Regions from separate parts of the Pseudarthrobacter equi genome, predicted to be linked through region 2. Evidence: predicted binding sites of a transcription regulator. Region 2 holds the regulator's gene; the other holds the start of a gene.
The links. The regulator HrcA, encoded in region 2, represses chaperone genes, less so after heat shock. The targets are predictions, from matches to a motif close to TTNGCACTCGNNNNNNNCGAGTGCNAA.
Positions count from the first base shown of each region.

Region 1 (4,379 bases), 700 kb from region 2:
GGCGGGCTGGAACTGGTGCCTGCGGTTCCGGAGGACGTAAGGGGCAACCCACACGATCCAGAGCACGACAGCAACCACAAGGATCACAGAGCTGCTAAGGGGGAAGTCCACACTCAAAACCGTATGAGTATCACCACTGCCACAGTGGCATTGGCTGCGGTGTGTCGCAGGGCGGTTGCCAAATGAGTGGAATTAAGACGGCCGGGACGACATCCAACGCGGCAACAGGCCGTCCGGGACTTCTTCGGAGGTCAGCGCAAAGGACCGGTGGTCAGCCCACTCACCGTTGATGTGAAGATAGCGGGGCCGGTACCCTTCGTCGCGGAAGCCCAGCTTCTCCACCACCCGCAGGCTGGGTCCGTTTTCTGGCCGGATGTTGATTTCCATCCGATGCAGCCCAAGGGTCTGGAAGCAGTGGTCTGTCACCAGGGCCACCGCCGTGGGAGCAATCCCCCGGCCCGCCCGGGCCTGGTCCACCCAATAACCCAGCGTGGCCATCATTGCCGAGCCCCAGAGGATGGATGACACCGTCAGCTGGCCCACGATGTGCGGGGTCCGGCTGCCGGCCACCCGCTCCGTAATGAGGAACGGCAACGCCGTGGACTGGGCCGCCTGGGAATTCAGCGAACGTACCATTTGCCGGTAGTCCGGCAACCCTCCGCGCGGATCCGGATTGGACGCTTCCCACGGCGCAAGCCACTGGCTGTTCCGTGACCGCACTTCAGTCCATTCTTTCCGGTCGCGGTAGCGGATGGGCCGCAGGACCAGGTCACCGCACTCAAGCGTGGCCGGCCAGATGGGACCGAAGCGCACGATGCTACTTGGAAAGTTGGGCGGCGAAGCCCGGCAACCACTCCCGCAGGCCTGGGCCCAGGTCATCACTGTCGACGGCCAGCTGCACGCAGGCCTTCAGGTAGCTCAGTTTGTCGCCGGTGTCGTAGCGGCGGCCGCGGAAGATCACGCCGTAGACGCCGTAGCCTTCGCCCTCGCCGGTGGCAAGTTCCTGCAGGGCGTCGGTCAGCTGGATCTCGCCACCGCGGCCGGGGCCGGTTTCCTCCAGCACGTCGAAGACGGCGGGGTGCAGCACATAGCGGCCGATGACTGCCAGGTTGGACGGTGCCTCGTCCGCTGCAGGCTTCTCAACGAGCCTGTTGATCCGGACGTAGCCTTCGCCGTCGATCTCTTCGATGTCCGCGCAGCCGTAGGCGCTGATCTGGGACGGATCCACTTCGATCAGCGCAACCACCGAACCGCCGGTCTTGGCCTGCACGTCGATCATGGTTCCCAGGAGCTCGTCCCGGGCATCAATCAGGTCATCACCGAGGAGCACGGCAAAAGGCTCATTGCCCACATGCTGGCGGGCCCGCAGCACGGCGTGACCGAGCCCGTTGGGGTCGCCCTGGCGGACGTAGTGGATGTCGCCGAGGTTGCTGGCGGCCTGGATGGACTCCAGCTTCTTGGTGTCACCCTTGTCCGAGAGGGTGGACTCAAGCGACGGGACACGGTCAAAGTGGTCCTCGAGCGCCCGCTTGTTGCGTCCCGTAATCATCAGGACATCGTTGAGTCCGACGCCAACGGCTTCCTCCACGACGTACTGGATGGCAGGCTTGTCCACCACCGGAAGCATTTCCTTGGGCATAGCCTTGGTGGCGGGAAGGAACCGGGTACCCAGCCCCGCAGCGGGGATGACGGCTTTGCGAACTCTCGGGTTACTGGTAGTCACCGGACTAATCTAGCGTCAGCGGCAAGCATTAAGTAATCAGCGGTCCGGCCCCGGCGCCGACCTGCACATGAACCCGCCGCCCGCGGCGATGGAGGGAAAACCCATGACTGAACATCAGACCGGTGCCAAGGACGGCATTCGGGCTGCCCACCGTGCCCGCCGCGCGGAACTCTCGCCGGCGGCTCTGGAGGAGGCGGGCAACGCCCTGGCGGAACATGGCACAGCCTGGGCCGGCTCCCTTGCGGACGGCGCGGCCGCAACCTTCTGCGTCTACCTGGGCGTCGGCGTCGAACCCCCTACCCTGCCGCTGATCCAGGCCCTCCACGCCCGCGGACACCGGGTCCTCCTGCCGGTGTGCGAACCGGCGCGCGAACTGAGCTGGGTGTTCTGGTCTCCCGGCATCCCCTTTGCGCGCAGCCGGTACGCGCCCGTCATGGAACCCGACGGGCCGCGACACGGGCCGGATGTGGCCGGTGGGGCGTCCGGGCTGTTCATCCCGGCCACGGCCGTTGACCTTTCCGGTAACCGGATCGGCCAGGGCGGAGGCTACTACGACAAGTTCCTGGGCCATTTGGACACTGCCGGGAAGCATATTCCGCTTGCCGCTGTTATCTACGACGAAGAACTCCTGCCTGCCGGGCGGATCCCCGCCGAGGAGTTCGACCGTCCCGTTCCGGCCGTCCTGACTCCGGGCGGACTGCGGGTCCTGGCAGGCGCTCTCTGAACCCGGGACGCTGGTGGACGGGGATGATAGAATTAGCACTCAGGCCCTGCGACTGCTAACGGACCACCACTGGAACGGATGGCAGCACGGGACCTCTCGTTTGCCCAAGAGGAGGAGCACCAGTGCCAACATATGCTTACGCCTGCAAGGATTGCGGCCATGCTTTTGACATCGTCCAGTCATTCTCGGACAGTTCGCTGACGTCCTGCCCGGAATGCGAAGGCACGCTGCGCAAGAAGTTCAACAGCGTTGGCGTCGTCTTCAAGGGATCGGGCTTCTACCGCACCGACTCCCGCGACTCCAAGGGCAGCACCGTCTCCGCAGCACCCGCGGCCCCGGCAGCCCCTGCTCCGGCACCCGCACCGGCGGCTGCCGCCAGCTGACACCGGCCCCCACCACACTCGGGCTGACCGCGGCCCCGCTCCTGTTGGCAGCACCATGTTGTCCACATAGGATCGGGGCCGCTGTCGTCTGCCATGCCTGCCCGCCTAGCGTGAAGGCATGCCTGCACATCCCGTCCGTGCCCACCGCAGACCGCCTGTCTTCCAAGCCAAAAAGGGAGCTGCCTCGTCCCGGCGCGGCAGCCCGCTGACCCGTATGGGCGGGTTGCTCAACCGCAACCGGCGCCTCGCTGTTGCCCTGCTGCTCTGCGCAGCGGCGTCCATGACCGTCCACCAGCTCACCCCTGCGCCGGCCGACACTGCCACAGCCCTGTCCGCAGCGAGGGACCTGCCCGCCGGAACGGCTGTCACGGCCTCTGACCTTGTTCCGGTGCGGGTACCGCCAGGCCTGCTGTCCGAGGGCGTGCTGAGTGAGCAGACTGAGGCGGAAGGCAAACAGTTGGCAACGCCGCTGCGAAAAGGGCAGCTGGTCACCGATGTCCAGCTCCTGGGTCCCGGGCTGCTCACCGGCACTCCCCCGGGATCGGCTGCCGTTCCGTTGCGGATGGCCGATGCCTCGTCCATCCAATTGGTTTCGCCCGGGCAACTGGTGAACATCGTCCTGACATCCGGGAACGGGTTCGACCGACAGGGACCCTCGGAAGTCCTGGCCGCGGGAGTCCCCGTCCTCTGGACCGCTGCCAAAGGTGGCCAGGGCGGACAATGGTTGGGCACCGCCGAAACCGACGGGCTGATCGTGGTGGCAGCCACCGCTGAACAGTCAGCACGGCTGGCCGGGGCGTCCACGCAGGGCAAGTTGTTCTTCGTCCTGGTGGGACCGCCGTCGTGACCGGCCCTGCCTTGCCCGGCAGGGCCTGCCATCACGTCGGCAGCGCTATTGGCCGTCAGCCCCAGTGCGGGGGCTTCTGCTCCTTCAACCACGCGTCGTGGTCGTCGTCGCGATCGCCCCAGGCCCGCGGGTCATCTTCCGCGGCGGTCTTGGGCAGTACGTCCTCTACTTGGCCGCGCGCAGCCGGTGAGCCGGCCTCTTCCGCGTCCGCGGCATCGCCAGAACTTGCGGCGCTCCCGGTATCGGTCGCGTCCACGGTGCTCTCAACATCCTCGGCGTTCACGGCATCTTGTGGCGTCACGGCATCATTCGGGGTCACGGTGCCCGCCTCCTCACTGTCTGGTCCTGCAACGGCGTCATCGGCGCCGCCTGAATCGGAATCGTCCCGGGATTCGTGGCGTTCCTCGCCCCGCGCGGCGTCACGCCGGAACCCTGACCCATGCGTGCCCGCGTACGGGACCGAAGCGGGCTGCGCAGCGTCGATTCCATTCAGCGCCTGATGGACGTCGTCGTCAAGGAAACCGGCGGACTCGGCAGAGCGGCCCGGAAGAACCACCCGTTCCAGCCCCAAGTACCCTGCAATCCGGTCCGCACAGGCCGAAGGATCAGTGAACACCTCAATGGTCCACAGCGGCATGTACCGCCACCCCAGCCGCTCCAGCATCTGCGGGCGCAGCCGGCTGCGCTCACGGACACTCATGG
Region 1 is NZ_LT629779.1:3,292,109-3,296,487, forward strand. Features, by position in the region: gene BLT71_RS14885 (hypothetical protein) at 1-87, opposite strand, end outside; gene BLT71_RS14890 (GNAT family N-acetyltransferase) at 193-813, opposite strand; gene galU (UTP--glucose-1-phosphate uridylyltransferase GalU) at 818-1,723, opposite strand; gene BLT71_RS14900 (5-formyltetrahydrofolate cyclo-ligase) at 1,827-2,447, shown strand; gene BLT71_RS14905 (FmdB family zinc ribbon protein) at 2,570-2,830, shown strand; gene cpaB (Flp pilus assembly protein CpaB) at 2,949-3,677, shown strand; gene BLT71_RS14915 (DUF4011 domain-containing protein) at 3,733-4,379, opposite strand, start outside.
Region 1: BLT71_RS14905 (FmdB family zinc ribbon protein) is a predicted target of HrcA. The motif match lies at 2,480-2,506, and genes of this name have one in related genera.

Region 2 (4,379 bases):
TTGCTCACCGCTACAGGTTCCCCAGCCGGTCCCGCAGCTTCGCGAACATCCCGCCACTGGCGGCGAGCTTGCCTTCGGTGATCTGTTCTCCGCGGAGCTTGGCAAGCTGCCGGAGGAGCTCCTCCTGGGCTGCGTCGAGCTTGGCCGGCGTTTCCACCTGCAGGTGCACCTTCAGGTCACCGCGGCCGTATCCGCGCAGGTGGGTGACACCCAGGCCGCGGAGGGTGATGATTTCACCGGACTGGGTGCCCGGCTTCACGTCGATGTCCTGGGTTCCGTCGAAGGTCTCCAGGCTGACGTCGGTGCCCAGCGCCGCGGCGGTCATGGGGATGTTCAGGGTTGCGTGCAGGTCGTCGCCGTCACGCACATACGTGGCGTCGTTGTTGACGCGGACCTCCACGTAGAGGTCGCCGGAGGGGCCGCCCGCGGGGCCGGCTTCGCCCTGCCCGGTCAGCTGGATGCGTGTTCCGGTTGCGACGCCGGCGGGAACCTTGATGGTCAGGGAGCGGCGGCTCCGGATGCGGCCCTGGCCGCTGCATTCATTGCAGGGATCTTTGATGACAGTGCCGAAGCCCTCGCAGGTGCCGCACGGTGCAGCGGTCATGACCTGGCCGAGGATGGAACGGACAGCGCGCTGGACCTGGCCGCTGCCGCCGCAGATGTCGCAGCGTTCGGGGTGCGTCCCCGGGCGGCAACATGATCCCTCACAGGTGGGGCAAGTGACTGCAGTGTCCACCTCAAGCTTTTTGTTGACGCCAAAGACGGCGTCGCGCAGTTCGATGCGGACGCTGATGAGTGCATCCTGGCCGCGGCGGACCCGTGAGGCGGGTCCGGACGATCCGCCGGCGCCGAAGAACGTGTCGAAGATGTCCTGGAAGGCAAAGCCCTGGCCGGCGTAGCTTCCTCCGCCGAATCCATTGTCAGTGCCGTTCTCGTTGCCGGTGGTGTCGTAGACCCGGCGTTTCTGCGGGTCGGAGAGGACTTCGTAGGCGTGGGTCACCGCCTTGAAGCGGTCCTGCGCATCTTCGCCCGGGTTGACGTCGGGGTGGAGTGTCCGGGCCAGCTTGCGGTAGGCCTTTTTGATTTCTTCTCCGGTGGCTTCCGGTGAAACTCCAAGGACGTCATAGTGGCTGCTCAAAGTTCGTATCTCTTCCTTGTTGTACTGCCTGCGGTGGGACTGCCGTGCGGGCCCGGCGGCTGTGGTGCCGGGGCGGGCCGGTCAGGGACCCAGGATGCGGGAAAGGTAACGGGCAACTGCCCTGACGGCCGCCATGGTGTTGGGATAGTCCATCCGGGTGGGACCCAGGATGCCGATCTTGGCCACGCTGTCCGGGCCGTAGCCGGTGGCCACGACGGACGCCTCGGCCAGGCCGTCGTAAGGGTTTTCGCGGCCGATGCTGACGGCCACGCCACGGTGGTCCTGCGCCATGTCGCTCAGCAGCCGCAGCATCACCACCTGCTCTTCCAAAGCTTCCAGCACGGGGCCGATGCTCAGCGGAAAGTCGACATTGGACCGGGCCAGGTTGGCCGTGCCGGCCATGACCATGCGGTCCTCGCGGCTGCTGTGCGCAAGGATCTCCAGGGCGTGCGCCAGCGACTGCGCCGCCTGCCGCTCCCCCGGACTGACAGAGGAGACGACGGCGGGAAGGGCCTGCGGCAGCCGGGCCAGCGGTGTTCCGGCCAGGGTTCCCAGAAACCGGGTACGCAGCGCGGACAACGCTTCGTCCGCGAGGTCCTGCCCGACGTCGATGACGCGCTGCTCCACGTTGCCGCTGTTCGCGATCAGGACCACAAGGACCTTGCGCGGGGCCAGCAGGACGAACTCGATGTGCCGGATCAGTGCCCGGCTGAGGTGGGGGTACTGGACCACCGCCACCTGGTTGGTCAGCTGGGACAACAGCCGCACGGTGCGGTCGAGGACGTCGTCGAGGTCGTCGGATCCCTCCAGGAGGGACTGGATGGCGCGCCGTTCGGCTTGCGAGAGCGGCTTCACGGCCGAAATCTGGTCCACGAACAGCCGGTAACCCTTGTCCGTGGGAATCCGGCCGGCACTGGTATGCGGCGCCGTGATGAGGCCCTCGTCCTCAAGCGCCGCCATGTCGTTCCGGATGGTGGCGCTGGAAACCCCCAGGTGATGCCGTTCCACCAGGGCCTTGGAGCCTACCGGTTCGCGGGAGTGGACGTAGTCCTCCACGATGGCCCGCAGTACTTCAAGCTTGCGCGGCTCACTCACACTCCACCTCCATCCAGTCGGGGTGGATAAGCCACCCGTTCCTTCCTGCCAGTCTGCACGCACTCGAACATGCACTCGAACTGTTAGCACTCGACATGCCTAAGTGCTAACAGTCTATTATGCCTTGGCCCGTTGTTAGCATTGGTACCGCTCCGGGCGAAATTCCGGGACAGCACCTACGGCGAGGCGGAGTGACCATGGATTACCGGAACTGGGGCCCGCGGGACATGTCCGCTCCCGCGCGTACGCAACTGCCTGAAGTGCCCGTGGAACGGGGCATGGTGCTCGAAGACGTACAGTCCGGCTGGGTGGGGGCCGTCACCCGGGTGGAAAAGTCCGGCGGCATGCATGTGGTGGCCCTTGAGGACCGGCGCGGAAAGTCGCGGACCTTCCGGCTGGGATTCGGGTTCCTCCTCGAGGGCCGTGCCATCAGGCTGATGCCACCGGCACCCCGGCCCGCAGCGGGCGGTCCGTCAGCCGGGCGCACAGCCTCAGGCTCCGTACGCGTCGCAGGCCAGCGTGCACAGGTGGCCAAGGCGAGCCGCATCTGGGTGGAAGGAAAGCACGACGCCGAACTCGTCGAGAAGGTATGGGGAGACGATCTCCGGGTGGAGGGCATCGTCGTCGAACCCCTGCATGGCATCGACGACCTCGCCGGCGCCGTGAAGGAATTCGGGCCAGGGCCGGGGCGCCGGCTGGGTGTGCTGGTGGACCACCTGGTCCCGGACTCCAAGGAATCCCGTATTGCTGAGGCTGTCATGGCCGGCCCTGGCGCTGCAGGCAACGTCCTGATTGTCGGCCACCCCTACGTGGATGTGTGGCAGGCCATCCGGCCCTCCGTGCTGGGCATTCCGCAATGGCCGTCAGTACCGCGGGGCCAGGACTGGAAAACCGGGATCCTCAAGGCGTTCGGCTGGCCGCACTCCACTAAGGAGGACATCGGGCTCGGATGGCAGAAACTGCTCGGTGCGGTCCACACTTACGCAGACCTGGAGGCGTCGCTGCTGGGCCGGGTCGAGGAAGTCATCGACTTCCTCACAGCACCCTGACGGACGCCGGACCGGCAAACACCAGTATTCTTGATACTGCGGTGGCCCCCGCGATCCGCAGCGGGCCCCGAAGCATCAACTGCATCCCCAGCATCAATTGCACTTTTCGAAGGAACAGACTGTGGCAGAAAACGCACGCGAGCACAGGGACGGCCAAAGCAGCACCGGCCGTTCCGAATACCACGGCGTCCCCGCGAATGCGCTGCCGCTCACGGCCAGCGAGGACCGGCAGTGGGCCACCCTGGCACACTTCGGCGGGATCCTGGGATGCGTCCCCGCCCTGCTGATCTTCCTCATCTTCCGCGACCGCGGGCCCTTCACGGCCCAGGAGTCGAAGGAAGCCCTGAACTTCAGCCTGCCTCCCACCATCGCAGCGGTAGTGGCGAACATCCTGGTGTTCATTCCCGTGGTCGGAAACATTTTTGCCGTGATCGCCACATTGATCTGGATTGCACTGACGTGCTTTTCGGTGGCGGCAGGCATCCACGTCAACCGCGGCCAACCGCACCGCTACCAGTTCAACCTGCGCTGGATCAAGTAGTCCCCGTCGGCTCCCAGCCGCAGCAAGCCTGACCTCGCAGGCGTGGCCGGTAAACCCGCGTTAGTCGGGCAGGATCCGGCGGACCACCGCGTCGGCCAGGAGCCGGCCCTTCAACGTCAGGACCAGCATCCCCCGGAATGCTGCGCCCGGCTCAACCAGCCCCTCGGCAATCAGCCCGGCGATCTGGTGCCGCCCCACAATGTCCAGGCTTGCCACTTCCAGCCCGGACTGGAGGCGGGCCTCAAGCATGACCCGCTCCACGTTCCGGGTCTCTGCGTCCAGGGTTTCGCGTCCGGCAGCCGGTGAGTTTCCCTGCGCCAGCCGGCCGGCGTACGCGGTTGGGTGTTTGACGTTCCACCAGCGCACACCGCCCACATGTGAATGCGCGCCCGGCCCGATCCCCCACCAATCATCGCCGCGCCAGTAGGCGAGGTTGTGCCGGCAGGCCTGTTCGGGCGTGCGCGCCCAGTTGCTGACCTCGTACCACTCCAGGCCTGCAGAGGTGATCAGGCGGTCGGCGAGCTCGTACTTGTCGGCGTGATCGTCGTCGTCGATG
Region 2 is NZ_LT629779.1:2,591,313-2,595,691, forward strand. Features, by position in the region: gene BLT71_RS11630 (16S rRNA (uracil(1498)-N(3))-methyltransferase) at 1-8, opposite strand, end outside; gene dnaJ (molecular chaperone DnaJ) at 11-1,138, opposite strand; gene hrcA (heat-inducible transcriptional repressor HrcA) at 1,220-2,233, opposite strand; gene BLT71_RS11645 (DUF3097 domain-containing protein) at 2,431-3,282, shown strand; gene BLT71_RS11650 (DUF4870 domain-containing protein) at 3,404-3,823, shown strand; gene hemW (radical SAM family heme chaperone HemW) at 3,884-4,379, opposite strand, start outside.